2 linked regions of the Lewinella sp. 4G2 genome follow. The protein of the gene in region 2 binds, or shares a complex with, the protein of the main gene of each other region. Links are inferred from orthologs where the notes say so. Each region holds a gene or a part of one and is shown on either strand. Other genes may lie near its edges. The genes, in order: dnaG and dnaB.

Region 1 (12,669 bases), 3.2 Mb from region 2 along the record:
GCCCGAACCGATGTAGGAGATGAACATGGCCCCGTAATAGAAGCCCGGTTCCGGGAAGTAATTCTGGCCACACTTCGGGCAATGCTCGTACTGTTTGAAGGGCAGCCGCAGCGAAAATGAGCTGGTGGGGAAGAGATCACCCCGTCGGCAACGCGGGCAAGTCATGCGGAATACGGAACCGATCCAGGTGGGGTTATTGGGCATTGGCGGGGTTTGTTGACCGAACGGCTGGAGGGTCTAAAAGTTGGTACAAATTGGGCCACTGAGTACTGACTCAACTGCTTGTTGGTACACTGATGACGACCGCACAACTTTTTCCGTCAGGCTGCCGTCTATACCCAAAGAGGGTTAATCAAAAATTTGATATATTGTAATCCTAATTTGAGCATAAAATGTTTCTAAGTGTGTTACTGCTTTTAGTCCTCTCTACCCGAAAATAGCCTATCCCTATGCGCCAACTGAAGATCAGCAATAAGATTACCTCCCGCGAGAGCATTGCGTTGGAGAAGTACTTGTCCGACATCGGCAAGATCGATCTGCTGACGCCAGAGGACGAGGCCCGGCTGGCCCGGCAAATCCGGGAAGGTGACGAACAGGCACTCGAGAAACTGACGCGGGCCAACCTGCGCTTCGTGGTATCGGTAGCAAAGCAGTACCAGAATCAAGGCCTGAGCCTCGCGGACCTCATCAATGAAGGCAACGTAGGTTTGATCAAGGCCGCCAAGCGCTTCGACGAAACCCGTGGTTTCAAGTTCATCTCCTACGCCGTCTGGTGGATCCGCCAGAGCATCATGGCCGCCATCGTGGAATTCAGCCGCCTCGTGCGGATGCCCAACAATAAGGCCGCGGGATACACTAAAGTGACGAAAGCCATCGCCGCCTTCCAACAGCAATTCGAGCGCGAGCCCGAACCCGAAGAGCTCGCTGAAGCACTGGACATTTCCCTTGCGGACGTCAACCGCGCCCTCAGCGGCCGCATGCGCCACCTCTCCTTCGACGCTCCAATTGCCGGTGACGATTCGGACATCACCATGCTCGACACCCTCCCCACCGACGAGCAAAACAACCCTACCCGCAACGTGATGGCCGAAAGCCTCACCAAGGAGATCGCCGCTAACCTCAACATGCTGGCCCCTCGCGAGCGGACGGTCCTGGCCTGCTACTTCGGCCTCGACGGCGAACAACAGCTTAACCTGGAAGAGATCGGTGACCGCTTCGACCTCACGCGCGAACGCGTCCGCCAAATCAAGGAGCGTGCCATTCGCCGTTTGCGTCGGTCACAAAGCCGCGACGCGCTGAAGAATTACCTGGGCTAGATCGTAATTATCGGCCAGTCCGCCGATCAAATATGTTTTGGGCGAACGCTAGCGTTTACTTCGGGTAACAAACGGAAATCGCGTTCTTTGCGGTCAAATTGCCTGCCCCTGATGCGTAACTTGCTCCTGCTCTATCTGTCTCTGCTATTGTGCGTCTCTTCGTACGGTCAGGGTGCCCTCGATCAGGGGCGATTGGGTACGGGACAGCAAGCCGATCCGTATTCCGCGGATCTGGAAGAACGGATCCTCGATAATGCAGTGGCTCAGCCCATTCGGCGCGACGTAGTTCAGGATACCAGCCAATTGACCACCGCCTGGATCGGTGCCTTTCGTGGCGGGTATAAAGTCAAAAGAAAGGATGGTAAAATGGGACTCTTGCGCCAAGATCTGACCATCTGGGTGCCCTTCCTTTACGCTGATATCCAGGCCGTTGTAACGGGAATTGACCCGCAGCGTGATTACGTGCTGCTCGCACGCCGATCATCCCACGGTAGGTACGGCATCATTAACGACGAGGGGGAGCCGGAAAGTGAATTCGTCCTCAGCTTCAACGAGCGGCTCCTGATTCTAGATGAGTTCATCCTGGACGCCCCCTACCTTGGCCGGACCTTCATCCGTCACCGCTCCGGGGCACCCGGTTACACGGAGGGCTTCTCCCGCGTGTGGACGCACCCCATCCTCAACGGGGAAGGCATTCGCATCCTCAATGTTCGCCAGGGAGCGGCACCCGAGCTCGCCCTTTTTAACCTGGATGAAGAAGCCGTGGTCACGCCATTCGCCTACTCCAGGATTTCTCGGGTTGAGCCCATCGTTGGCGAACGCCGCTTCATCCCCTTGCTGGAAGGCCACACGAAGGAAGGGATAGAGCTGGTACGGCCCTCCGGGAAAGTACTGAGCCCGCTAAAGTTTGCCGGCGTAGAAGGCTACAACAACTGGAAGCAACTGCGCGACTACTTCGGCCTACCCGACGACCCCGCTGCGGAGGCCATCGCCTGGACGAGCGACTTGGAAGTTTACGTCGTATACGCGGATGACCGGGTCGTACACCTCGGGAAATACACCGATTTGTAGGGGCGCTTCTTCCACCCCGCTCCGGCCGGATTCGGTACCTTTGGCCCATGCCGAAGAAATTACATCCGCAGACCCAGGCCATCCGTGGCCAGATGGAAAAAACGGGCTTTCGTGAGCACTCCGCTCCCCTGTTTTTGACCAGCAGTTTTACCTTCGATTCCGCGGAATCCATGGCCGCTTCCTTCCGGGGAGAGGGCGACGGCATCATCTATTCTCGGTACAACAACCCCAGCGTGGACGAGCTCGTAGCTAAAGTGTGCGCGCTCGAAGGGCTGCCAGCGGGGTTCGCTACTGGCTCCGGCATGGCGGCGGTTTTTGCCAGTATTGCCGCCCTCGTGCAACAGGGAGACCACATCATCGCTACGCGCGCATTGTTTGGAAGCACCCACCAGATTTTGACTTCGATCCTGCCCAAGTGGGGAGTTAGGTTCACCTACGTAGACCCGGAAAACCCGGAGACCTGGTCGGCTGCTCTCCGCCCGGAGACCGTGATGTTCCTCACCGAAACCCCTTCCAATCCGGGGTTGAAGCTGGTTGACCTGAAAGCAGCGGGTAAATTCAGCAAGGACAACGATCTACTGTTCGTAGTAGACAATTGCTTCGCCACCTCTATCATTCAGCGGCCAGCGGACTACGGGGCGGACCTCGTGACCCACTCCGCAACAAAGTGGATGGACGGGCAGGGGCGCGTCCTTGGCGGTCTACTCGTCGGCACGGAGGAGGTGATGGAAAAGGTGACCTTCTTTTGTCGCCACACTGGTCCGGCCATGTCGCCCTTCAATGCTTGGGTAATTTCCAAAAGTCTCGAAACCCTCCACGTTCGCCTGGCCGCGCACTGCGCCTCTGCCCTCAAACTGGCCGAATGGTTGACGGATCTGCCGATGGTCAAGGCGGTCCACTACCCCTACCTACCCAGCCACCCACAGTACGAACTAGCCCGACGGCAAATGACAGCTGGCGGCGGCATCGTCACTTTTGAATTGGCCGGCGGAATTGAGGCGGCCAATGCGCTGCTTAATCGGGTCGAAATCTGTACCCGTAGTTCCAATCTCGGTGATACCCGAACCATCCTCACCCACCCGGCTACGACGACACATTCGAAGCTGACGCCGGAGGAAAGGGCCAGCGTTGGCATCAGCGATGGCCTCGTCAGAATGAGCGTCGGCCTCGAGCACGTCGATGATCTTAAAACGGATTTGCTACTTGGCTTGCAGCCTTAGCCTAAAATCTACAGGATCACCGTTCCCAGCTCCGCCGCCAATTCTTTGCGCATCTGGTCCAACTGCTGCTGCACCTTAAGGTGTAGGATCAGCCCGTCTTCGTCTCCGGCGCGATCCAGTTCTTTGATTTTCGCAATGTTTTCCCGGCACTTACGATCGATCTTTTCCATCCGGAAGATGCGTAGGAAATTATCCGCGTAGGCCCGCTGGTTGTCCTCGGGTAATTTTTGGCGCAGGATGACGTCGTACTTTTCCCGCCAGTTCGGGCTCATGGAATACTTTTTGGTAGTCGCCTCAATGGCGAGTTGACGGATCTTTTCGTCCTCGTGGTTCAGGAAAAATTCTGGTGGCGGGGCCAGCTCATTGGCGGAAACTTCCATCACCATCAGCACGACCTTGCGCGCGATGGGGGCATCAAAATCATTGAGGAGGTCGGCGATATTTCTGGTCAGAAAAGTACCGACGCTTAGGTGTTGCTCTTCGTCGTAATGGCTGCTTCCGTGGCGGATCAGCAGGCGGGCGAGGTCGAGCTCCTGGTAGGTTTCCCCCGTCAGAATTAGTGGGCTACCGACCCGGTCGAGGGAATCCTCGCTGGGTGCCGGTCCGGGGTCAGGGCCAAATCCAGGTTCCGGGCCAAAGTAGGCGTCCGGCGGGCCACCCCAGCCATCTTCTTCGCCACCACCGGCCCAGCCCATGTCCTCCATTCCGGCCCAATTCTCGTCACTGCTATCGGCCTTCGGCGGGGGCGCTGCCGCGGGTGCGGAGTTAGGGGGTGGAGTACCGGGGAAGGGCGCATGATCGTACCCTTCCTTTTGCCGACGGGCCGGCCGTTGACCAACGGGGCCACGCTGGCGACGCCGCGCTTCGCGTTCCGCATCCCGTTTTGCCTTTTCCCGTCGCTCAGCCACGGCGGTATTGACGAGGTTGATGAGTAAGGACTCCTCCAACCCCAGGCGGCCGGAGAATTGCTGGACGTAGCCCTGCCGCTTGAGGGGATCGTCCACCAAAGCCAGCGTGGAGATGCTGGACCGGATCGCTTCGCTCCGCGCGGCGACGTCATCCCCCGCCTCTTCCAGCAGGAGATCGGATTTAAAGAACAGGAAGTCCCGTCGGGAATCGACCAGAAATTTTTCGAAGGCCGTCGTCCCTACCTTCTGCATGTAGCTATCGGGATCTTCCCCGTCGGGGAGGATGACTACGCGGACGTTCAGCCCTTCAATGAGTAGTACGTCCACCCCGCGGAGGGCAGCTTTGATTCCCGCCTTGTCTCCGTCGTAGAGGAGGGTGACGTTCTCCGTTTGTCGCTTAACCAGACGAGCCTGCCCCGGGGTAAGGCTGGTGCCGGAGGTCGCTACGACGTTGGTCACCCCGTGCTGGTGCAGGCTGATGACGTCGGTGTAACCCTCCACCATATACACGTTGTCCAACTTACGAATCGACTGCCGCGCCTGGTAGATCCCGTAGAGGACGTCCGACTTATGGTAGACCTCCGTTTCCGGGCTGTTGACGTACTTGGGCGCCTTGACGTTCGTCTTCAGGATGCGCCCGGCAAAGGCAATCGGCTTCCCCTGAAGGTTGTGGATGGTGAACATCACCCGGTCAAAGAAGAAATCCTTCTTGTTGCGGATGAGCCCCAGTTTGTCGAGCTGCTCGGGCTTATACCCAGCCGCCGTTGCGGCTTTGAAAAGGGCATCCCTTTTGAAGGGTGCGTAACCGAGCCCAAACTTTTGCATGACGTCCTTACGGAAGCCCCGGCTCTTGAAATAGCTGAGCCCGACGCTCTTGCCCTCGTCCGTATTATAGAGTTGGTCCTCGTAGAACTGCCGTGCGAATTCGTTGACAAGCAGTAGGCTTTCCTTTTCCCGGCGCTCCTCCTTTACCTCCTCGCTGACTTCAACTTCTTCCAGTTTGAAGTTGTAGCGGGCGGCGATTTTCCTAATGGCTTCGGGGAAGCTGAGTTGCTCCAGCGTCATCAGAAATTTGACGGGGTCCCCACCCTCGCCGCAGCCAAAACACTTGTAGATGTTTCTGGCTGGGTTGACGTTAAAGCTCGGCGTTTTCTCATTATGGAAGGGACACAGACCGATCATGTTCTGGCCCCGGCGACGCAGATTTACGTAGTCGCCAACGATGTCTTCCACGCGGGCCATCTCGATGACTTCCCGTACGCTATCCTCTTTGATCATTGTTTCAAATATACGAAAATCGGGTGTCCGGGTAGCGTCATTTAGGTGACCTTCCCCGACTTGAAACCTAGTGTTTACCAGGGTTTTGGAGCACCTTAACGTTATTTAACGCTTAGCCGTAGACACTTTTGCCTGGTTTAAGCGTCTCTTAAGCAACAGCAGTAGGGAAAGCTTTCTATTCTTCCCGAAACTGCTTAGACGGAAGCTTCATATCAATTTGTTTCCGGCAAGATTTAATGGGTGTTCTCATAGTGTGTGGACTGTCCCGGCATCGTTAACTCGATGACCGGGGCAGTTTTTTTAGAGCTACAAACAGTAGAGAAGAACAAAACCGGAAAGAGTGCAAATTATAGTCGAAGTCTTTGACCCCGGGCGAAGAATAGCCCGACGTGGACGTCGGGAGCCGAGAGAATGCCTCGAAAGTCATAGACAAAGAGGCAAATTTTCAGCCGACTATCCGCTGAACGCTACGTCCATCGCCCGCTTGATCTTACCTAGTGCTTCCTCCAGATCCGCGACGGAGTGAGCGCCTGACACGAAACCAACTTCGTAGCCACTGGGGCCGAGGTAGACGCCAGTCTGCAATAACTCGTGGTGAATCATCTTAAAGTACTCCATGTTAGCGGGGTCGATCTGGTCCGAGCGGGTAATGCGCTCCGTGCCGAAAGCCAGCCAGAAAATAGAGCCGATGTGGGGAACGTGGAGGGGGTACCCTTTATCCCGTGCGTAGCCCTCAATCGCCGTAGCGAAAGCGTGGGTCTTCTTGGCCTGCACCTCGTAGAAGCCTTCCGTCAGACACAACTCCAGCGCTGCTAAGCCAGCCGCCATAGCTACCGGATTGGCGCTCAATGTGCCCGCCTGGTAAACGGGACCAACCGGAGCGATGTGGTCCATAATGGCCTTTGATCCGGCGTAGGCGCCGACGGGGAAGCCTCCCCCGATCACTTTGCCAAAGGTGATGATGTCCGGCTGAACGTCGTAGTAACCCGCCGCGCCGGTGAAACCCACCCGGAAGCCAGAAATCACCTCATCGAATATCAGGAGAACGCCGTGTTTGTAGGCCTTGATCCGTAAACACTTCAGCCAGGAGGGATCCTGAATCAACAGCCCGTTATTGGCGGGCACGGGCTCAACGATGATACACGCAATGTCATCAGCGTGCTCACTCAAGGTCTTTTCCAGCAGGTCCCGATCATTGAGGGGCAGGATGAGGGTATCGGCGGCTACGGACTCGGGCACCCCGGCGCTGGAGCTGGTCCCAAAAGTAGCCAGGCCAGAACCCGCCTTTACCAAAAGACTGTCCACGTGGCCGTGGTAACACCCATCAAACTTGAGGATCTTATTCTTCCCCGTCACCCCCCGCGCCAGGCGGATTGCGGACATCACCGCTTCGGTACCGGAGCTGACGAAGCGTAGGCTTTCGATGTAGGGGTGATTATCCAGGATGAGTTTACCAAGGCGATTTCCCATCTCGTTTGGGGTACCGAAACTGGTCCCCTTCCGTACGGTCGCCATCACCTTTTCTTCGATGTACTCGTTGGCGTGGCCGTGAATGAGTGGGCCCCAGGAACAGCAAAAGTCGATGAATTCGTTGCCGTCCACATCAGTCATGCGGCTACCCTTACCTTCCTCAATGAAGAGAGGCGGGCCACTGACGCTACGGAAAGCGCGCACCGGGCTATTCACCCCACCGGGGAAGTAGGTTTGGGCTTCCGCAAAAAGGGCGGCGGATTTCTCGCGGGGGATACGTTGTTCGTAGCGGACTTCACTGGACATACAAATCTCATTTAGGGACAATACTCAGGCCAAAGCACTGGCATCAATCGGGGTAACGGCTGGTGGCAAAAGCCACGTTAGCTCAGGTCAGGAAGTACTTCCCGATTAGCGGTTGATCACGTTTTTGAAGCGGGGGCGCTTCGGTGTAACGTCACCAAGGCGAGCCTTTTTGGCCGCTTCGTACTGGCTGTAGTTACCCTCAAAGAACTGGATCTCTCCCTCATCTTCGAACGAAAGAATATGGGTAGCCAAACGATCGATAAACCAACGGTCGTGACTGATTACGAGGACACAACCCGCAAAACTGTCTAGCGCGTCCTCAAGGGCGCGGAGGGTATTGATGTCGATATCGTTCGTCGGCTCATCCAGCAGAAGTACGTTACCACCTTCCCGCAGGGTCATGGCTAGCTGCAGGCGGTTCCGTTCCCCACCGGAGAGGACGCCAACCTTTTTCTGTTGGTCGCCACCCGCGAAGTTGAACTTACTCAAGTAAGCACGAGCGTTAACGGATTTGCCACCCACTTCGATCATATCGTGCCCCTTGCTGACGATCTCGTAGATGGTCTTACTGCCATCCTGTAATTCTTCGTGGCTCTGGTCTACGTAGCTGATCTTGACGGTTTGGCCAACGTCCACAGTGCCGGCATCGGGTTCGTGCTCTTTTACTAGGAGACGGAAGAAGGTAGACTTACCCACGCCGTTGGGCCCCAGGATACCGACAATCGCGTTACGGGGGATGGAGAAGGTGGCATTCTCAAAGAGTACGCGGTCCCCAAAGCCTTTGGAGAGGTTCTGAACTTCTACCACTTTGTCACCAAGACGGGGACCGGGTGGAATGTAGATCTCCAGGTTCTTTTCCCTTTCGCGGCCCTCTTCGCCGGCGAGTTTGTCATAAGCGTTGAGGCGGGCCTTCCCCTTGGACTGGCGGGCTTTCGGCGCCATTTTTATCCATTCCAATTCCCGCTTGAGGGTCTTGCGGCGGTTGCTCTCGGTCTTTTCTTCCTGGGCGAGGCGGGCTTCCTTTTGCTCCAACCAGCTGGAGTAGTTGCCTTCCCACGGGATGCCTTCGCCACGGTCTAGTTCAAGGATCCAGCCAGCGACGTTGTCCAGGAAGTAACGGTCGTGCGTCACGGCGATGACCGTTCCCGGGAAGCTCTGTAAGTATTGCTCCAGCCAGTGCACGGACTCCGCGTCAAGGTGGTTCGTCGGTTCGTCCAGCAGCAGGACGTCCGGGTTGCTGAGTAGTAAGCGGGCGAGGGCAACCCGGCGGCGTTCACCACCGGAGAGGACGCTCACCTTGGCGTCGTCGGGTGGGCAGCGGAGGGCATCCATGGCCGTGTTGAGGCGGTTGTCGAGTTCCCAGGCATTTCGGTTCTCCAACTCCTCCATCAGTTCACCCTGGCGCTCGATGAGTTTATTCATCTCGTCATCGCTCATGGGTTCGGCGAACTTGAGGTTCACGGCGTCGTACTCCTTCATCAGGTCGACGGTTTCCTGAACGCCTTCCTCTACAACTTCGCGGACGGTTTTTTCGGGGTCTAGTTCTGGCTCCTGTTGGAGGTAACCAATTTTGTAGTCGCCGTCAAATACGACGTTCCCCTGGAAGTTTTTGTCTACTCCCGCAATGATCTTCAGCAGCGTCGACTTACCGGAACCGTTCAAGCCGAGGACGCCAATTTTCGCTCCGTAGTAGAAGCTCAACCAGATATTGTTGAGGACTTTTTTATTCGCTCCGGGAAAGGTCTTTGAGACCCGTTCCATGGAAAAGATGATCTTGTGATCGGCCATTTTATTACTATTTCTGGCCGGCGAAGGTAAGCCAAAATGAAGCCGTCTTGGTTGGGCGAATGTCAACAAAACCAGGACGCCCGCACTACTGGTATCAGCAATGCGGGCGCCCCGATAAAGTAGCAGGTATTACTTCTCCCAGCGCTCTTCGTCGAGCATGATCTGGACTTCTTCCATCAAGTCCTTGAACTGGATGGGTTCGCCGTACCAAACGGTGATTTCCCGCTCCTTGCCCTTGTCATCAAAGTAGGTCAAAACGGTAGTGGTGGCATCCGCAGGGCCGTCGTCTGCATTTGGGTAGAACTCTTGGGGTTGCATGGCCATAAGTTCTTCAAAGCCTTCCACCAGGCGGGCAAATTTGAATCCCATCGGTTCCGTGTAGAAAGTGCCGCGCAGTTTAGTATTCTCGCGGCCATCGAGCCGGAGGATGCCATTTTCAAAGACGTCGAGGCGATACTCTTCGCACTTACCCCGGCAGGGTGTCTTCGTGATACTGAATATCAGTTGGTCATCGTCGATCATTTTAGCCAAGTCTTTTGAGCGCAACATCTTTTGCTGTTGCTCAATGATTGCCCGGCGCTGGGCTTCCCGATCAGGGGTGGCGTTAGTCTGGGGTGCAGCCTCGCGACGTGGTTGTCTGTCACTGGCCATGATCTCTCGTAGCTGGTCCGCTGCGTCCACTGGTTCCGGGATCGAATGAGCGGGAGCACCAATGATGGAATCACGTTCCATCTTCACCCGCTCCGCTTGGGCCGGGGGCGCATCAAAACGGGGCGGCGTGGTTGCCGGAGGGGTTGGATCCACGGATGGACGCACCGCGGCGGGTCTGGCGGCATTATTATTGTTCACCACCTTATTATTTTGGCGGCTACAGGAACTGACCAACACTAAGGCACCAAATAAACCAAAAAGAAAAAATCGCATGCTTGATGTAGTTAATTCTATTGGGTAAGACGTTCGTCCACAGGGAGAAGTTACTTCGTCAGCGTACAAGGAAATCCTAAAGTTTGCGCTTGCCCGGCCCAATGGCTTGGCACCTGCGGCAGCGCCTTTTTGAGACGTTAGATTTTAGAAGATAGATTTTAGACATGCACCAATCTAAAATCTAACGTCCTTAATTACTTCTTCTTCTTTTTCGCTTCCGCCTCTGCGGCTTGACGCTGCTGCTCTTTCAAGGCTTCCTGCAGACGTGCGCTGAAGCCCGACTTTTTCTTCGGCTTCTTCTTGTTGGCGTTCATCTTTTTCTTCAGCTTATCGTGGTCGATGAGGAAATTCTTCGTGATGATGGTCTGGGCGATGTTGAACGTATTGGAGAAGAATAGGTAAGCCGTAAGGCCCGCCGCGAAGCTGTTGAAGAAACCGAGGAAGAGCAACGGCATCACGTACTGAAAGTACTTCATCATGGGCTGGGCGGAGTAATCCATGTGCTTACTGTTGTAGTAGGCGTAGATGACCGTGGTAACCGCCCAGAGTACGGCAAATAGGCTGATGTGGCCCTGCATGAAGGGGATCCATTCCGGGATCTTCGTGAGTACGTCGTACGTACTCAAGTCATTTGCCCACAGGAAATTCTCCTGGCGGAACTCAATGCTGGCGGGGAAGAAGCGATAAAGGGCAAACCAGATTGGCATCTGTAAGACCATCGGGAGACAGCCTCCTAACGGGCTCGCGCCGTACTCCTGGTACATCTTCATTTGCTCCATCTGCTGGGCCTGAGCGTCGTCCTTGTGCTTGGCCTTCATCTTTTCCAGCTCCGGCTTTAGCAGCTGCATCTTTACGTTGGAAACCAGCATCTTATAGGTAAGCGGGTAAACCAGTAGTTTAACCAGTATGGTCAGTACGAGGATTGCGATACCCATATTGCCGATGAAGCTGCTCAGGAACTGGAAGAGCGGCCGAATCACCCAGCGGTTGATGGCACCGAAAATGGACTGACCAAAGGAAATCACATCGCTTAGATCGTGGCCGATAGCGCGCAGACGGTCAAATTCATTCGGTCCGACGTACAGCTGCATGCCGATGATATCGGAATTTGGGTTGGTAACGGGTAACTGGACGCGGGCCGAGACCTTCTTGAGGTTCTCCGCCACATCCACGTCGTCGTAAGTCTCCGTTTCCAGCACGGCGCCCTTGGCAAAACCATCGTTTGCGATGAGGGCGGAGGTGAAGAATTGCTGGGAGCCGGCGATCCACTTCAGGCGCTGCTCTTCGACTTCTTCGGTGTCGCTGCTCGTACAGGAGCAGTAATCCGTGCCATCGTCAATCGGCTTGAAGTACATCGTAGAGTAGTTCGCTTCGTACTGGCTGTTCTTCTCGATCTTATCGAAGTAGTTGTCCCACTGTAGCGTCAGTGCCCCACCCTGGGTGTTCAGCGCCTGGCCGAGGCCTTCCATTCGTACGTCGTAATCCAGTAGGTAAGTGCCGTCCTTAATGGTGTAACGTTGTTCAAAGTAGCCCCCTGTACTGGTGCGGGCGCGCATGGAAATGGTGTTGCCGCTCACTTCAGGGGTGAAATAGAGCGCGGAGGTCTTGATGCCTTCTCCCGCCACGCCGACGGCCGGCAGGGTGTACTCAAAGCGGTTGCGCTCATCTTCCAGCAGGTAGAGGGGAAGCTTGGATTCGTTGCCTTCCTCATCCTCAATGATCTTCGCGTACTCCTTCAATTCCACCTGCTTGATGTGGCCCCCCTTCGTGGCGAGCGTAACGATCATCAGGTCATTCTCCAGGGTGACGGTCTCGTCCGTACCCACGGCGCTGCTGGCGAACTGGCCAAAAGTGGCGCCGAACTGGGCCTGGCGGGTGCTGTCGTCGATGCTGCTGACCTCGTCGGCGGTGAAGGCCGGCGCTACTTCCTCGGGGGCGATCAACGCCGCTTCGTTGAGGGCGGCGATGCTATCCTGGTAGCGTTGCTGGGCGTCAATCTCTTCCTGGCTGGGAGCAACGACGAAGTTCCAAACGGCGAAAATGCCGAGAATCAAAACCAAGCCGATGATGGTACTGCGGTCCATCTCCATAAGCGTACTTCTTTAACCGTTATCTTGGGCGCACCGGCGGCAAATTACTCGCCGGGCGTGGCCCATTCGGGCCGCAAAGGTACGGAAAGCCAAACTATGCATCTTCCCGGCGTCGCCCCTGCGTTCCACCCCGCATTGCACCGCGAGTATTGTGCCAGCGTCTACGTCTGCCACAATTTCCGGCTGCGTTCCGGTTCCCCCAACGCGTCGTTTACGGATTGGATCGCCGCGCGCGGCTATTCGTCCTATGCCTTTCTGACGGCCTACAATCCCTATTCCAACCGCCAACTATCCCGCG
Region 2 (17,158 bases):
TTACGCTGACGGCAATGACGTCACTGCTTTCTCCGCACCGGTCGGACACCACCCAGGTGAAGGTGTATACGTTGTCCGTTCTCAGACCGCTGATGGTCGTATTCGGGTTGGCCGGCTCGTCGATCTCTACGCCGATGAGGGCCTGGGTAGCGCGTTGGGTCCACCGCCCGGTCGCACCCGCTGGGGCAGGGCCAGGATTGAGGATAACGGGGGAACCAATGCAAGCCACCAAATTTTCGCCGGCATCGGCCACAACGGCTGGGGTAACCCCGATCGTCACGGTATCGCTACTGAAGTCAACGCAAGCGCCATTGTTGAGCGTCCAGACAAATTGGTAGGGGCTGCCCGTTTCGGTGATGCCCGTTACCCGGGTGCTGGGGTCGGTCGGGTCCACGAAGCTGGCCTGGTCGTTACCCTGCACCTGCGTCCAGCGCCCGGAAACTTGAGATGAGCGTTCGGCACCAAGGAAGAGTTGGCCAGGGCAAACGGTGGTGTCCACCCCCGCATTCGCATTAAGACCAAAGGTCCGGTTGAGCGCAACGGTCGTTGTTGGTGATGGCTCGCTCGTACAACCGTCCACCGTAGCCGTGACCCGTACGTTGGTTTGGGTCAGGCCAGCAAATACGGTGAGGTCATCAATATTCAAATCGGGGTCAGGGCCACTATTCAAAATGTGTCCTCCAGGTACCTGGATGAACTGGTAGGTCGCACCCGGCGTACGGGAGCCGGCGGCCACAGTAAGCGTTATGGATGTTCCCGGTTCGTCCGCGCAAATTGCCGTAACGGGGTCCAGGGCGGGCCTTTGGGGAAGGGGGCGCACGGTAACGTCCACGTTGATTGGCGCCGCCGGGCAATCGTTCCGGGAGACAATGAGTTGGTAGGTTCCATTATTCGCCGCAGGGTCCGCTCCAGGAATAGTCGGATTCACTTCGCTGGAAGTAAAGCCGTTCGGCCCGGACCAGGCATAAGTGACACCCGCCAGATCCTGGGTAGAAAAACGGATGGGACCGCCGGTACAGACAGGATCGAGCACAGCGGCCGAGACATCCGGCGGGAGCGTAACGCTGATGGCACGCGGGCTGGAACTCGGTGAGCTACAGTTCCCCTCTAAGGCTACGACGCTGTAGTTTCCCGCCCGGGATGCAGTAAGCTCTTCCAGCGTTAAGACTGGAGTGGCGGTTTCGCGCCGGAACCCGTTAGGGCCAGACCAGAGGTAGCTGCTCGCACCTCCGATGGGGTTCGTGCGCAATTCAATGGACTCACCGAAACAGTAATCGTAGCGGGCATTATCAGTGGTAGGTTGGCCGGGAGCGAGGGGGGCAAAATCGAGTTCCAGGTCGAAACTTGCTTGTGGGGAACGGCAGCCCAGTGCGTTTTCCACCCTTAGGCGGTAGGTGCCGTTGGCCGCCGGGGTAGGGGTAGCGATGGTCAGGTTTGCATTCTCGCTGATGGTCCCATCCGGAGCCGTCCACTCATAACGATAGGCGCCAGGATTGAGCGTCGGCGTGACATCAGCAGACAAACTAACGACCTGACCGGGTTCCAGGCACTCGTTTCCGATGGCGGTAATGGCATTGATAGTGATGCCTGGGCGGACGGTTATGTCTACGGTAGTCTCATCCGTACAGCCGGCACCGTCCGTGACGGTCAGGTTATAGAGGCCGGTATTTTCCCGGGTTACGTTTTGGATGATGGGGGTACGGCCTACCTCGGAAAAACCTTCGGGGCCGGACCAGCGGTAAGTACCACCGGCTCCGACGTTAGTGGCAATCAGGCGAAGGTCATTGCCTTCGCAAACCGGATCGGGGGTAACCCGGGCGGCGGCCGTTACGCCGGGCAACAGGTTGATTCGTAGCGGGGGGCCCGGTTGGGACAGGCAGGTACCGTTCAAAAGCCTGACCGTCCAGCTTCCGGCCACGCTGGCATTCGCATTCTCAATGGTAATCGTCGGGCCAGCTGAGTTGATGAGTTGGCCGGAGGGGCCGGAGAATTCGTACCCGTCCGCGTTGGGGTTAGCGGCGGACAGTCGGAATGTGGTGCCCGGGCAAACCTCCACGGGTCCCTCGACGGCGGAAGGTGGAAGCGAGGGCAGTACGTCCAGCCTTACCGTTACGGGTTCACTCTGGCAGCGCTCGTCGGAAAAGGCTACTACGGTATACAGACCGGCATCGCCGGGTTGGGCGTTGCTGACAACCAGGTTCGCGCCGGCGAATTGGACGCCCGTGGGGCTTACCCACCGGTACGTCAGGGTGGGATCCCCTTGTGCCATCAGGATAATTTCTTCGTTCTGGCAAACGCTGGCCGTAGCCGTCGCCACGGAAATTACTGGCTGGGGCACGGCTTGCACGCTGACCAGATCGGAAGGAGCGCTGACGCAGCCATCCACTTCGGCCACGACGTAAAATGTGGCGGAGTTTGCATCAGCCGGTAATTCGGTGATCAGGAACCCCGTTTCGGTAGTGTCCAGTGGGGTAGCAGCGCTTGGCGTCCCCCGAAACCAGAGGTAGCGCACGTCACCAACGTAACTACTCGGCGAGGAGAGGGAAACGGCGTCTCCAAAACAAATCACTGTAGCCGGAACAGTTAGCGTCGGAGTGGTAGGGACATCACCAATTTGGACGTTCACCACATTGTCGGTCGTACAGCCGGTGAGTCCGCGGATTTCTACCCGGTAACCACCATCGGCATTCTGATTCACTTGGGGAAGCACTGGGTTTTCGTCGGTACTCAGGAGGTTGTTGAAGGGGCCGAACCAGCGGTAGGTGTAGAAGGATATGCCGCCGGAGGTTGCCGTCGGTGGGTTGGCGAACAGGCGCAGGGTATCCCCACCGCAGGTCATGTCACTCGCCGTGGGGTTGGGTACTTCCCCGATGACCGTAATCGTGGTAAAGCAGGTGTCGCGGTTACTGCTGCTGTCCGCAACCACCAAGCTTACGGGGAGGGTTTGGCCAATTTGCTCACAGGTGAGCGAAAGAATATTAGTTGAGAGGGTTTCGATACCGCAGTTGTCCGTACTGCCATCATTGAATAACTGTGGGTCCACCAGAGTTGGTCCGAGGCCGGAAGGGTCAATACTGATGCGGACGAGGCGACAGTTACTGAAGGGAGCGATCGTATCCGCTACCCGGATGGTTTGTATGCCGCTGCTTTCGTTCCCGCACTCGTCCGTCACGCGCCACGTGCGTCGGACGATCCGGCAATTATTGCAGGAGGGGTCCACGCTCGTCGTGTCGGCGTACCCCACAACTAGTGAATCGGTGGGGCTACAGTTATCGGAGAGGTCCGTCGGTATGCCGGTCAGTTCCGGAGTGGAAAGGGTTGTTGAACAACTGATCACGGTATCCTGCGGCAGCGCAAAAGAAGGAGCGATGGTATCCCGATAATCGATGGCCTGGGTATCCCGGGCCGTCCCAGCAACGTCGCTCACTACCCAGATCCGGAGGATGGTTCCCGAACAATCATCAGAAGTGACGCCGAAGGTATTGATGGCACCCACGTTGACCGTATCCAATAAAACGCCATCGCTGAGTAACACGACGGCGCGGAGGGAATCTGTCCCCGGCAAATCTTGCTGGCAGGCAACCATCGTATCCGCCGGGGCGGCATCCAAGAAGAAGGGAGTTACCTGACCGTAGGCACCGCCTGCGAACAACAGTAGGGCCAGCGTAAATGCGGTTTTGAACTGAGTAAGGATGATGGTGCGCAAGTTCTGGTGAGGAAATGTACCGGTAAATCTGCCCGATCGAAGGGGATGGGTATAAAGATAAGGCGCAAATTGACCTTTTGGTAAAGGCCTCAAATCAGGACGGCCACCCCAGATTTTCTGGAGTGGCCGTCTTCTTAAGCAATGGTTCGGGGCTTAGCTAGCCGTCCGTAACTGCGTGCCCGCAACAACTGGATCAGCGGCAGTTTGGGTAAGCAACTCCGGTGTGAGTGCCTCGAAGCGGTAACCGAGCGCTGCGTAATGGGCAAGAATGCGCGGCAGAATATTCCGCACGTTTTGCTCCGCCTTCAGGCTATCGTGGAAGAGAGCAATACTGCCGGGGCCGGCGTTACGGATAACGTTCTGGAAGCAGTCCTCCGGAGTGAGTTCGGGATCGAAATCGCCGGACAGCACATCCCACATCACGATCTCGTAGTGACGCTGCAGAAATTGTGCCTGGCTGGGCTTTAACCGACCGTAGGGCGGGCGGAAAAGAGAGCTCTTGATCTGAACGGCGCAGTGGCGTACGTCGTGGAAGTACGGCATATTATCACTCTGCCAACCATCCAGGTGGTGCATGGTGTGGTTACCAATCGTATGGCCGGCTTCCAGCGTTGCTTCCACGATCGCGGGGTACTTGCGGACATTATTGCCCACGCAGAAAAAGGTAGCCTTAGCGTTGAAGGCCGCTAACTGCTCCACGATCCAGGGTGTGATTTGTGGGATCGGGCCATCGTCAAAAGTGAGATAGATCGTAGGGGCATCCGTACTGGAAGTTACCTTCCAGTGAAAATTAGGGAGTAGCTTCTGAACGAGCCGTGGTGTTTTAACTAAATACATAACGTCGGTTTTTTCGAGAGAACGGTTGATGGATGTAAAACAGGTGTATAGAAAAGTCTATCACCTCCGCAATTGCGCAGGTGTAGTCGGTGTGTTGAGTGAAAGCTTAAATCTGGAGTTGTATACGGTGGCAGACCAAAAGACCACCGGAAGAAGGCTAGCGGCTCCGAAGGGAATCCCCCGGAAACGGAGAAGCACAATCGGGCCTATAACTATATCAGCTACATTTGCGGAACCTTACCTTGATAACTCGAAGTTATTTTAAAAAGTTCCCCTTCGCTGGTTGGTTAAATGAACGATCAGTCGGTCCGAAACGCTGCTTACCAAACATAATTTTTATACCCTTCCCATTTTTAATTACGATCCCATGAATCCCGTCCGCGTACGCTTTGCCCCGTCCCCCACCGGCCCCCTCCACATCGGTGGCCTGCGCACCGCCCTATACAACTACCTTTTCGCCCGCGCGAACGGTGGCAAATTCATCCTGCGCATTGAGGATACGGACCAAAAACGCTACGTAGAAGGCGCCGAACAGTACATCATCGATGCCCTGGCCTGGTGCGGGATCAGCCCCGACGAAGGGCCAGAAAAAGAGGGGAATTACGGTCCCTACCGACAGAGCGAAAGGCGGGAACTCTACGCAGCGCACGTCGAATACCTCCTACAAAAAGGGGAGGCTTATTACGCTTTCGATACGGAGGACGAGCTGGAAGCCCGCCGCGCCGCGGAAAAAGAAGCCGGTAACCACAACTTCCGCTACGGCGCCGCTACCCGGATGAGCATGCGCAACTCGCTCTCGCTGAGCACCGATGAAACGGAGGAGTTGCTCAAAAACAAATCGCCATACGTCGTTCGCTTCAAGATCGATCCGGGCCAGACGGTCACCTTTCAGGATGTCGTCCGCAACGAAGTATCCTTCCAAACCGATGAGCTGGGCGACCAGGTTTTGATGAAGGCCGACGGCCTGCCCACCTACCACCTCGCCAACATCGTGGATGACCACCTGATGAAGATCAGCCACGTCATCCGGGGGGAAGAATGGCTACCCAGCACCGCCCTCCACGTCCTGCTTTACCGGGCTTCGGACTGGTCCGCGCCTACTTTCGTACACCTCCCGCTACTCCTCAACCCTAACGGCAAAGGGAAACTCAGCAAGCGCAAAGGCGCCGACCTTGGCTTCCCCGTCTTCCCCCTCCGCTGGGATGACCACGTCAAAAAAGAACAATTCGCCGGTTTCCGGGAGGATGGATTCCTGCCGGAAGCCATGGTTAACTTCATCGCCTTCCTCGGCTGGAACCCGGGGACGGAGCAGGAAGTATTCAGCCTCGAAGAGCTAGCCCAATCTTTTACGCTGGACCGCATCAATAATTCCGGGGCCCGCTTCGACATCGAAAAGGCCAAATGGTACAATCAACAGTACCTCATCGCTACGTCAGACACGGAGTTGGCAACCATAGTACAGGAGCAATTCGCCACCAATGGCCACGAAATACCAGTGGAAAAGGCTACCGCAATTGCCGGCCTCCTCAAGGAGCGAATCCACCTCATCCCCGAATTCTACTTGGAGGGTAAGTACTTCGTGGAGCCCGTAACCGACTACGAGGAAAAGCCCATCCGCAAAAAGTGGAAGCCCGAACTCCGGGAAAAATTCAATGCGCTGGCGGACCAACTAAGTAATTCCTCCACCTGGACGGCAGATTGCATCAAGGAAGACGTTGTTGCCTTCATGAAGGCCAACGAGTTGGGCTTCGGCCAGGTGCTCCCCATTCTCCGCGTTGCCGTATCGGGTACCGTTCAGGGGCCGGATGCCTTCGGAATCCTGGAAGTCGTCGGCCAGGAGGAATCCGTTCGCCGCCTTCGCGTTGGGTACGATGCCTTTGATGCGATCAAGGGATAGTCCACGCCGTCTTATTCCTGGTGAAAAAACGCTGGCAATAGAGGCCGCTTAATTTGCTGGATTCCTTAGAAGAACGGATTCTCCCTTCGTTCCTCACCAATCGTGGTCGGTTCTCCGTGGCCGGGGTAGACGCGGACGTTGTCGTCCAGCACCAACAACTCCCGTTTAATGCTGCGCAACAGCGTTTTGTGGTCGCCGCCCGGCAGGTCCGTCCGGCCAATACTGCGGTGGAACAGGACGTCGCCGGCAATCACGTAGGCCTCGCCCCGGTTATAGAAGCAAATACTGCCCGGGGAGTGGCCGGGGCAAAACAGCACCTCAAAGCGTGCCTCGCCCAGTGAAATGACGTCGCCCTCCTGAATAAAGTGGTCCGCCGGTGGGGAGGCCGTCATTGGCGGCATACCGTACATACTCACTACGAGGGGTGCCGCTTCCAGGATAGGCGCCTCCAACTCGTGGATACCCAATTCGAGCCCGTATTTCTCTTTCACGAAGGCGTTGCCAAACACGTGGTCGAAATGGCAGTGGGTGTTGATCAGCTTGACCGGCTTCAGGTCTCGATCCTCGATCGCTTTACTCAACTCCTGCTCCTCCGCGTTACTGAAGCAACCGGGGTCGAAGATGATGGCCTCCCGAGTATCGTCGTCGTAAACGATATAAGTATTTTCCTGAACGGCATTGAAGGTCAGCGTGACGATGGAAGTTGGCATAGGGTAGAGGTTACGAGTTGGGTAGAAGTAAGTTGAAGTAGCGGTTATTGTTCCGAAAATGAGGTGCGGGAGATCGTCTACCGATTAAATACTCTTTCGTAGCACCAACTCTCCGTCACGCCCACGTACTGCCCGTAGTTGGGTATCCGGGAGAACCCGTTTTTCTTGTAGAGGGCGACGGCGTCCGGCATTTCGTGACCAGTTTCGAGGATCATTCTGCTGTAGCCGAGCTCACTGGCCCAACTTACCAACTCCTCCACGAGTTCGGAACCGATACCCCGGCCGCGGGCATCCGGTGAAACGTACATCCGTTTAAGTTCTACGGTCCCTGATTCATACTCTTTCAGCGAGCCGCAACCGACCGCTTGGTCTTCAAAGGAGACGATCACGACGTGCTTGATGTACTCCAGCCCATTGTAGAGATTGAAAAATTCCATTCGGTCGCCGTAGATGCCGTAAAGGTGTTCATCGAGTTCCTTGATGAGGGGTAGCAGCGCCGGGTCGGTAGAGTCCGTTCGGCGGAAGTCGGGGGAGGTGTTCATCGGTCTTCCCTGATTAAATAAATGGTAGGTATTAGCGTGGTAATGATCCGAAAATTATTGCCCACAACCAATCGGCGAGCCGTCGGGTAGACTTCCCACTGGTGGCAGGACCGTTTCTTCGGGGCTGCGCAGAAAATTATCGATGCGGCCCTTCAGGTAGACGTAGTTCTGGCTATCACTTTTTAGCTGAGTACTGATGCGGTGGAGTTCATTCATAGTCGCAACCCTAACCAGTTCCGCGGCGGAGGCATCCTTACTAACCCGCATCAGGGCCTCGACGATGCGCCGTTGGACCATCCGTGCAAGGGCCATCCCGTAAGCATCGGCCGTCTGCGTAGTCGGTTCATCGCCGGCCGCTTTCCAGGTATTGCTGAGGTAGGTGGCCAAATCAGGTACCTCCAGATCAGGGTAGAGCGCCCTTTGCTCCGCCAGCCGGGCCAGCCGGTGGGGATTGAGCATGAACTTCAGGGTGTTATCCACCGATAGCTCGGCCATGGCGAATACGTCCAAGCCGCCACCGTTCCGGCTCGTAAAGAGTTCCCGGTCACGGCCGTAGCCCATGGCGGGGGGTGGGATTAGCCGGTAGAGGTGCGCCGGCAACTTCAGGGTTTCCGGCTGCAGGGTGCCGAGGAGGCCGGCGATGGCGCGGCGCTACTCGTCGTCATTTACGGGTTTGATCCCCGAGGATTCGTAGCCGCCCACGGTTTCGTATTGGTAGTGGTAGCCGGCGATCTTTTTTGCGACGGCCTCCACCTGGTAGCGATGCATCAGGTAAACGGGCGTAAGCACTTTCTCCAGTTCGGAGACCGGCTGGCCCGGGGCGAGGTTATCGACACCCAGTTTGGCCAGGGCGTGTTCCCGTAGCTCCAGGAGCCGGACGAGTTCCTGGGTTGCGTCCACCCCGTTGTCCCAGAGGTGAGCGTTCGGCTGGCTGCTCCCCACCGGGCGGGCGTCGGCATCACTCAGGTAGAGGAGGCCCATGCGTTCGTTTTCTTCCAGAAGGGTGGCCAGGCCTTCCCGCTCCGCTTTGGCTCCGGCGAATTCCTGGTAGCCGTACTGGATGGTTCGTTTATCCCAGCTGCCAATTCCTACACCGTAGGCCTTGCTGAAATCAACTTCCCCATCCTTCAGCGTGACGTAGGGGTGGGGGTAATCCATCACCGAGCTTCTTCCGTTTACGGAGGCCGCGAAATTGTGCGCCAGGCCGATCGTGTGGCCAACTTCGTGAGCGCTCAGTTGCCGCAGGCGGGCGAGGGCCATTTCCTGTAGCCGGGGGTCGGGCGTTTCCCCTTCCGCGTAGGCGGGTACCAATCCTTGCGCCAGCAGGAAATCCTGCCGCACCCGCAGGCTACCCAGCAGGACGTGTCCTTTAATGATCTCACCGGTCCGGGGGTCAATCACGCTACTCCCGTAACTCCAACCCCGGGTGCTGCGGTGCACCCAGTTGATGACGTTGTACCGCACGTCCAGCGGGTCCGCGCCTTCCGGCAAGACTTCCACCCGAAAGGCATTTTTGTACCCCGCCGCCTCGAAGGCTTCGTTCCACCAGCGGGCCCCTTCCAGCAGGGCGGATTTCACGGGTTCGGGGGCACCCCGGTCGAGGTAGTAAACGATTGGTTCGACGGCTTCGCTCGTGGCGGCGGCAGGGTTCTTCTTCTCCAACCGGTGGCGGGTGATGAAGCGTTTACGCAGGGGTTGGTCGATCGGCGTGGCGTAATCCGCGTAGCTCATCTGAAAGTAGCCGGAGCGGGGGTCAAACTTTCGGGGTCGGTAATTATCGTCCGGCAATTCCACAAAACTGTGGTGCATCCGCAGCGAGAAGCTGTTTGGCGTGGCCGCGACGCTCCTTACCTGCCTGCCGGTAGCTTCTCCAGTAAAGGTGAGCGTGGCTTCAAATTCGCTGTTTTTGGGGAAGTTCTTCGTGCGGTCGCGGTACACGGCACTGCGGGAAGCATCCACTTTGAAGCTGCCCTGCTTCCCCCGTTTCAGATTTTGGATCACGCCGTGGGCGTCACTCAGCAACATCGGGGTGAGATCGATCAGGGCCCGGCCGCCAGTCATCGCTACGGCTTTAAAACCGAAGAGTACGGATTGGGCAAAGGCGTCGCGCACGCTGGCGACTTCGTCTTCGTTGTCGCTTACGGCGCGGTAATCCAGGTTGCGCTGCACGAGTAGAACCTTTGGCCCTACCCGCTGAAAACGCACCACGCGGTTGTCCCCCAGTTGGTTCCGGTCCAGGCCAATGTCGTTACTTCCCAGGCCGGCGGCGAGGCTGTTCACGTACAGGAAATCCTCGTCAAACCGGTCGATCTCCACGTACACTTTTCCTTCCGCATCGCTCCAGTAGGTCGTGAAGTAGCCTTCGGCCTTCTCCATTCCTGCCGTCACTTCCGCAATACTTTTAATGGCCTTATCCCCATTTTTTTGGGCGCTGACGCAGGTGCAAAGCAATAGGAAAAAACAGCTGATGAGGCAAATTCTGGGTAAGGACATAACACAAAGGTTCGGGATGAAAACTCAGCGGATTGGGAACGTCCCAAGGTACAAAGGAGCCCGCGGTAAACCGGTAGCTGCCCCCGCCAACTCGTTACCTTTATGGTCCCGGATAATTACTGATGACAAGCTATGAATGATTTCGTCCTCTACGGCGCCTACGGGTATACCGGTCGGCTGATTACCGAACGCGCCGCCGCCTACGGGTTACGGCCACTCCTTTGTGGACGGAATGAGGAAAAGCTAAAACCCCTCGCGGCAGAGAAGGGATTGGATTACCGCGCCGTCAGTTTGTCCGACACCTCTGCGCTCGAGGCACTCTTGGCGGATTACCCACTCGTCCTCCACGCCGCAGGCCCCTTCAGCCAGACGGCCGCACCGATGCTTGCTGCCTGCCTCGCCACCGGAACGCACTACCTGGACATTACGGGTGAGATCGACGTGTTCGCCCACGCCGCCAGCCTGAGTAATGCATTCGCCGAAGCCGGTTTGATGGCCATGCCGGGCGTCGGATTCGATGTCGTCCCCACCGACTGCATTGCCGCCTTCTGCCACCAGCAGCTTCCGGATGCCACGGAGTTGGTTCTTGCCTTCGCCTGGAAGGGTGGTAGCATCTCCCACGGCACGGCCCAAACGATGCTGGAAAGCCTTGGCCATCCCGGCAAGGTCCGCCGGAACGGTGAGATCCAGGACGTACCCGGCGCCTACAAAACCGAGACCTTTCCCTTCACCAAAGAGGACGAACTACGTGCCGTCACCATCCCCTGGGGAGATGTATTCACCGCTTACCATACGACCGGCATACCTAACGTGGAGACCTATTTCGCCGTCCCTACCTCTCAGATCCAACTCATGAAAATGGGGAATTACCTGGGGCCGTTACTCCGATCCTCATTCGTTAAGAACTTCCTCAAGAAACGGGTAGCCGACCGGCCCGCGGGCCCCGGATCGGAGCGTCGTGAACGCGCCGAAAGCTACGTCTACGGAAGGGCAACTAATGCAAAAGGCGAGACCTTCGCGGCGCGCCTCCGCACGATTGAGGGCTACACCCTGACGGCTGAAACGGCACTGATGATCACTAAACGCGTACTGGACGGCGACCTTCAGCCTGGCTACCAAACACCCGCCGGTTGCTACGGAGCGGACTTGATTCTGAAAGTCGAGGGGACGACCCGCGAAGTGCTGTAGCCCATCAGCAGTAAGGCTGATACACCAGTTTATGGGATAGTTTTATCCGTGGCGATATATCCTTTTTAATCCTCCATAACCCGGCACCTGCGTGAGCGCCCAAATGATATTAAAACAATTACCGGGTCAGCATCAAATGCTGTCTACGAAATCCTGAAAAACTTCTTGATGGCGGGCCAGATCGAGGTCCGGCGAGAGTGATACGCGGGCGATGTAGTCCTTATCCGCCTCCTTGGTCGTACCCTGGGTAGAGGTGGCCGGGATGGTCCAGTAACAACCCTTCAGCTGACCGTAACTGACGCAGTATTTTGATTCCTCTGGCAGCTCGGTGATCATCATTTTGATTAGGCGGTGGTTAAGGGCTCTTTTGTGGGCCTCCCGCTCGGCCGGCGTGGCGCCCTTGGTCGGTAGATCGAGCGAGAATACCGACGGCGTGAAGCCCCGCTCCGCCAACTCGGGGGAGACGAAATTGATCTTCGCCTCCGGGAGCACCCGGCCGATGAAATCGACAAAAGCGCGGGTGTTCCGGTAGGCCGCCTCGATGCGCTCGAGCATGGACGGAAATTGCTCGGCGAGAACCGCGTACTGCCCCGCCGTAGCCTCGTTGTCGCAGAGCAACAAGTGGCGTTCGATCTTAGTCATTAACGGCTCCGCCAGGGCATTGCCGACGCAGTAACCAGCCGTACAGCGGCCACCGCTGGGGAACTTCGAGCCACTCGCGTAGGCCACCGCCGGCACGGTGGAAAGCGTATCGTCCGGCCCCAAAAAGTGGACGTTGGGGCAAAAGGTCTGGTCCAGAATGAATACGGGCGGAATGGCGTCAGTACCCTTCGCCGTCTGACGCTTGGTGCTAAGCACCCATTTGAGGGCGGCCAGATCGGGCACCTCCACGCGGGGATTCGTGGGGATCTCGGCGATGATATAGGGGACGGCGTCCTCCGCCGCGAGTTGCTCCAGCGCCCGTTCGGTACTGTTGACCATGTCGTTATCGCCGTCCACGGGCAGGTCGACGATCGTGACGTTTTCCAGGCAAGCGGCGACGCGGCGGGCCTGGTCGTTCGTCCCCCCGTAACAGTTGGGCGGCACCACGAACCGAATTGGCTTACCGGGGTAGCGCGCGGCGGCATCGTCCACCAGCCCCATCATGATGGCGTACTGCACGGACAGGCCGCTGGAGCCGACGATTGGTTGAGTTTTGGTACCCGTCACTGCGGCGATGTCGGCGCGGACGGCCCTGCGATTCGCTTCGAGATTAAGCTGGGCGACGGGCTCGACGACGGGTAATCCAACCATCTTTTCCAATTCGCGCAGGCAGTTGGCCGGCGTCATGGCAATGGTTTCCCGCCGGCGCACGTGCTGGATATTGCTGATGTTGGCGCCGTGGTCTGGCCCGATGTAGAGTATGCTCCCGCTGTCTCCGTAGGACTGCACGAGGTAGTCCACCCATGCGGGAATTTCCGTCGCAGCCTCTTCAGTATCCGAACGGTAAAGCACCGTAGTGCCGGCAAACTCCGTGCTGGCAGCTAGTTCCGATGCAGCAACCAGTTCAAAGCTGTACCCATAGACTTCGCGGACGACTTCCGCAGAGAATTGATTGGGCAGGGCGGCCCCGTTTACGATCCGCGTAGCCCTGCCGTCCAGGGCGTTTTGCCGCAGGATGGCCAGTAGCGGCATCGTCCGCGAAGAGAAGCTGATGACGTGGGTGGCGGGAAGGGAGAATCGTTTGGCCAGCGCCCATTCCAACACGCACGACAGCGGATGGCCGAGGCGGATGTAGTCGTAAGCGGTTGGCAAATTCGTGAGGGCTACCCGGTCCACGCTATTAGCGGCGAAGTGTGCTTCGAAGGCTGCGGTAAACTCGGTTTTGGCCTGGCTTTCGTCGTAGATATTGAGCCGGTGGGTGGTCAGGTTGAGCCAGTCTGCGGGTAAGTTGTGGAGGACTTTCCGGAGGTAAGTATTCAGTTCGGGGGCGGGCATGGCAGGAGATTCAAATGGTGATGTTGCCAACACCTATCCGGCGAGTAAGTTAAAAGGGTAGCCTTCTCACGGAGCGGTTACGCTTCCTCGTCAGTTCGCACCAACAACCAACACCGGTGTGGCTTTCGTTTTCGGAAATCCGGCGGTACCGTTTGTCCGGTAATCTCTTTAACGGATGCGGCCCCCTTCAGGTAGTCCTCGGCTAGTTTAAACTTGCGGAAACTCGTCATGAAGTAAAGCCGGCCACCGGGCTTGAGGAGGGATAGCGAGCGGTTGATGAGGCCTACGTGGTCGCGTTGTACGTCTAGGCTGTCCCGCATTCGTTTGGAGTTGGAGAAGGTGGGTGGGTCCAGGATCACGATATCGTAATTGGGGTTGCGGTCCTTCTTCAGCCACTGCATGGCGTCCTCCTGGAGGAAGCGGTGGTTCCCCTTTTCCAATTCGTTGAGGGCGAGGTTCCTTTCCCCCCAGTCCAGGTAGGTTTTGGAGAGTTCCACTGAATCCACGCGCTTGGCACCCGCGGCCGCGGCGTAGATGGTGAAGGAACAGGTCCCGGCAAAGAGGTTGAGCACGACGGCGTTCTCCGTGGCCTGAACGTCCTTGGCGATCATCATCCGCGTCTGGCGGTGGTCCAGGAAAAGGCCGGTATCGAGGTAATCGGTGAGGTTGACGATGAAGCCGAGGCCATTTTCCGCCACCGTGAATTCGCGTTGGGCGACGGATAGTTTTTCGTACTGATCCGTCCCGGATTGCCGCTTGCGGAGTTTGAAGAAAACCTGGTCCCGGCCCACTTCCAGGGTTTCGGTGATGGCATCGCGGTAGGCGAGCTTGCGGTCCTGGAAGTCTGCGTCCGTCCATTCTTCCCCCCGGCGGTGGTAGATGGAGACGTAGAGTTGTTCGCCGTAGCGGTCCACGGTGATGGGGTACTCGTCCAGGTCCGCATCGTAGATCCGGTAGGCGTCGAGTTCCTGGCGGCGGGCCCATTTGCCGTGGTGGCGGGCCATTTTCTTGAGGCGGTTTTGGAAGGGGAGCATGGGGAGTTGCGAGTTACGAGTGGCAAGTAACGAGTAGCATGGCCTGAGTCTAGCAACTCGGTACTTGATACTCGAATCTCGCTACTTTAAAACGGTATATCCTCGTCCGTATTCATTCGCGAGGGGATGGTGGTGGAGCCGTAGGGCTGGCCGCCGGATTCGGGGGAGATGGCGCCGTCGGGCAGGAGGTTGAAATCGGGGTCTTCGAGGTCGGCGAAGCGGGCGAAGTCGTTGATGAAGGCCATGCGGATGTCCTTGGCTTCACCGTGGCGGTTCTTCCCGACGATGACGTTGGCGATACCGGCGTTGGAGTTACCCATTTCGTCTTCGTGGATGCCGTAGTATTCGGGGCGGTGGAGGAACATTACGATGTCTGCGTCCTGTTCGATGCTACCAGATTCGCGTAAGTCACTGAGCTGCGGGCGTTTATCTCCACCACGGCTCTCTACCGCCCGGCTGAGCTGAGACAGCGCAATCACCGGTACTTCCAATTCTTTGGCCAGGCCTTTGAGGGCACGGCTGATGCCGGAGACTTCCTGCTCCCGGTTCATGCCCTTGTTGCTTTCGCCGGCGCCGGACATAAGTTGGAGGTAATCGATGATGACCATATCGATACCCTTTTCCTGCTTGAGGCGGCGGCACTTGGCGCGGAGTTCGAATACGTTGATGCCCGGAGTGTCGTCGATGAAGATCGGGGCTTCACCGACGCGGGACATCGCCGCGGTGAGGCGGATCCACTCATCATCGTCGAACTTGCCGTTCCGCATTTTCTGGCCATTCACTTCTGCGTCCTGACTGAAGATCCGGCCGGCCAACTGGGTGGCGCTCATCTCCAGGCTGAAGATGGCCACGCCGCGTTTGTAGTCCACGGCCGCGTTGCGGGCCATACTCAGTACGAATGAGGTCTTACCCATCGCCGGGCGGGCGGCGATGATGATGAGGTCGGAGCCCTGGAGGCCGGAGGTCAGCCGGTCCAGCTCGGTGAAGCCGGTGGGCACCCCCGTCAGCCCATCCTCCTTCTCGCGGAGCATGGTGAGCTGGTCCATCAGTTTTTGGGCCAGCGTACCCATATCGGCCACCTGGCGGCCCATGTTCTTTTCGGTGATCTCGAAGACGTTACGGCCGGCCTGATCGAGGAGGTCGAGCACGTCAGTGCCTTCCTCGTAGGCTTCCTTGATCACCTCGGTGCTCGTACGGATCAACTCCCGCTGGATGAACTTTTCAACCACGATCCGGGCATGGAATTCGATGTTGGCGGAGCTCAACACTTTATTCGTCAACTGCGCCAGGTAGGCGGCGCCACCGGCGATCTCCGCTTCGCCCTCCTTTTTCAGGTTTTCGCGGACCATCAGAATATCGATCGGTAGGCTTTTCTCAAAGAGGCGGCGCATGGCCCGGTAAATGGCCTGGTGAGCCGGTTTGTAGAAAGCTTCCGGCGCCAGGATGTCGATCACTTTCGTCATCGCTTCCTTCTCGATGAGCAGGGCGGAGAGGATGGCTTCTTCTAAGTCCGTTGCCTGGGGGGGCAGCTTGCTGTATTCGGGTAAATTCGCCTCCGCTAACGTGTTGCGGTTGCTGTATTTAGAGCCCTTTGCCCCTTCTCTGCGATCGTAAGTCCTGTCCTTTGCCATAACCCCACAAAGTTACGGACTGGCCGTGTTGCACGGGCACAATACTTCAAACAAAATGTGGAGAATGGTGTGGAAAAACCTGTTGGTAAAATTGCAGACCTTCGGCACCCATCTCCATCCGTACAATACAACCATATTTACGGGCCGTTCCTTTACTATCCTGAACCAAACCGAGCCAATGCGCTACCTATCCCTTTTACTCGCCCTCTTCCTTTGCACCGGCGCCAGCGCCCAGACCAAGAACATCTCGCTGGAGGACATTTGGCAGAACTACATCTTCAGCGCCGACCGCGTCAGTGGGTTCAACTTTCTGGCCGACGGTAAGACTTACACCCGCCTCTCGAAAAACAAGATCCGGACCTACGACATCACCAGTGGAAAAGAGACCGGCGTGATCGTGGATGGCGCCGACCTTGAAGGCCAGGCCGGGTTCAGCGGCCGCATCGATAACTATTACCTGAGCGACGACGAAAAGCAACTCGTCATCAGTAGTGAATCGGAACAACTCTTCCGCCGCAGCAGCCAGAGTTTCTTCTACGTCTATGACGTGGACAGCAAAAAACTGACGGCCGTCTACCCCGAAAAGAAGCACCGACTGGCTTCGCTGGACCCCACCGGAAAACGCGTCGCTTTTGTGGTGGACAATAACATCTGGATCAAAAACCTGGACGGCGGTGAGCTCACGCAGGTCACCACCGACGGTGCCGTGAACGCCATCATCAACGGCGCGGCCGACTGGGTGTACGAAGAAGAATTTGCCTTCAGTTCCGCCATCCACTGGAGCCCCGACGGCAGCCACCTCGCTTACCTGAAATTCGACGAGAAGCAGGTACCCGAGTTCACCTACACGGACTTCCACAACGACATGTACCCCGAGTACAACACCTTCAAATACCCCAAAGTAGGGGAGGAGAACAGCACCGTTTCCCTCCACGCTTATAATGTCGGCACCGGCGCGACCAAAGACCTGATCACGGTAAATAAGGACAAACTCGACCGCTGGCACTACCTGCCCCGCGTGACGTGGACGACCCGCGGCGATCAGGTCGTCGCTCAAGTCATGAACCGCTACCAGAACCAAACTCAACTTCAACTTTTCGACCTGAAGACCGGCGAAGAAAAGACCATCCTGAAGGAAGCCAG

What was found.
Region 1: the proteins of dnaB (region 2) and dnaG are in contact, whole or in part, in a crystal structure (PDB 2R6A), measured with the Geobacillus stearothermophilus proteins. The link is inferred for Lewinella sp. 4G2 from one-to-one orthologs. Residues at the interface, in WP_033016901.1 of Geobacillus stearothermophilus: Ser13, Glu15, Ala16, Gln18, Glu91, Leu92, Asp94, Ala95, Val96, Pro97, Thr98, Ala99, Ala100, Asn101, Tyr104, Tyr105, Ile108; in WP_049624496.1 of Geobacillus stearothermophilus: Lys456, Leu457, Leu458, Pro459, Ala460, Asn463, Ala464, Leu467, Leu535, Leu536, Ile537, Ala538, Gln544, Glu545, Asp548, Tyr549, His552.

What each region holds. Positions count from the first base shown.
Region 1 is NZ_LVWJ02000014.1:4,002,607-4,015,275, forward strand. Bases 3,205-6,145 are described here. They hold dnaG (DNA primase), read right to left. Parts: upstream 5,794-6,145; coding sequence 3,616-5,793; downstream 3,205-3,615. Other genes in these bases: A3850_RS16435 (PLP-dependent aspartate aminotransferase family protein), read left to right, coding at 3,205-3,607. Outside these bases: A3850_RS16420 (DUF983 domain-containing protein), read right to left, coding at 1-204; A3850_RS16425 (RNA polymerase sigma factor RpoD/SigA), read left to right, coding at 450-1,316; A3850_RS16430 (hypothetical protein), read left to right, coding at 1,428-2,387; more of A3850_RS16435, read left to right, coding at 2,435-3,204; hemL (glutamate-1-semialdehyde 2,1-aminomutase), read right to left, coding at 6,247-7,569; energy-dependent translational throttle protein EttA, read right to left, coding at 7,675-9,357; A3850_RS16455 (DUF6438 domain-containing protein), read right to left, coding at 9,487-10,281; membrane protein insertase YidC, read right to left, coding at 10,476-12,365; A3850_RS16465 (DUF3293 domain-containing protein), read left to right, coding at 12,468-12,669. UniProt on the Escherichia coli protein: RNA polymerase that catalyzes the synthesis of short RNA molecules used as primers for DNA polymerase during DNA replication.
Region 2 is NZ_LVWJ02000014.1:835,565-852,722, reverse strand. The notes cover bases 13,744-16,633. They hold dnaB (replicative DNA helicase), read right to left. Parts: upstream 16,016-16,633; coding sequence 14,471-16,015; downstream 13,744-14,470. Other genes in these bases: A3850_RS04835 (S9 family peptidase), read left to right, coding at 16,194-16,633; A3850_RS04845 (class I SAM-dependent methyltransferase), read right to left, coding at 13,744-14,384. Outside these bases: A3850_RS04885 (gliding motility-associated C-terminal domain-containing protein), read right to left, coding at 1-3,706; A3850_RS04880 (polysaccharide deacetylase family protein), read right to left, coding at 3,860-4,543; gltX (glutamate--tRNA ligase), read left to right, coding at 4,911-6,440; A3850_RS04870 (MBL fold metallo-hydrolase), read right to left, coding at 6,506-7,150; A3850_RS04865 (GNAT family N-acetyltransferase), read right to left, coding at 7,228-7,692; A3850_RS20390 (hypothetical protein), read right to left, coding at 7,747-8,253; A3850_RS04860 (zinc-dependent metalloprotease), read right to left, coding at 8,344-10,185; A3850_RS04855 (trans-acting enoyl reductase family protein), read left to right, coding at 10,318-11,373; A3850_RS04850 (cystathionine beta-synthase), read right to left, coding at 11,506-13,350; more of A3850_RS04845, read right to left, coding at 13,428-13,743; more of A3850_RS04835, read left to right, coding at 16,634-17,158. UniProt on the Escherichia coli protein: The main replicative DNA helicase, it participates in initiation and elongation during chromosome replication. Travels ahead of the DNA replisome, separating dsDNA into templates for DNA synthesis.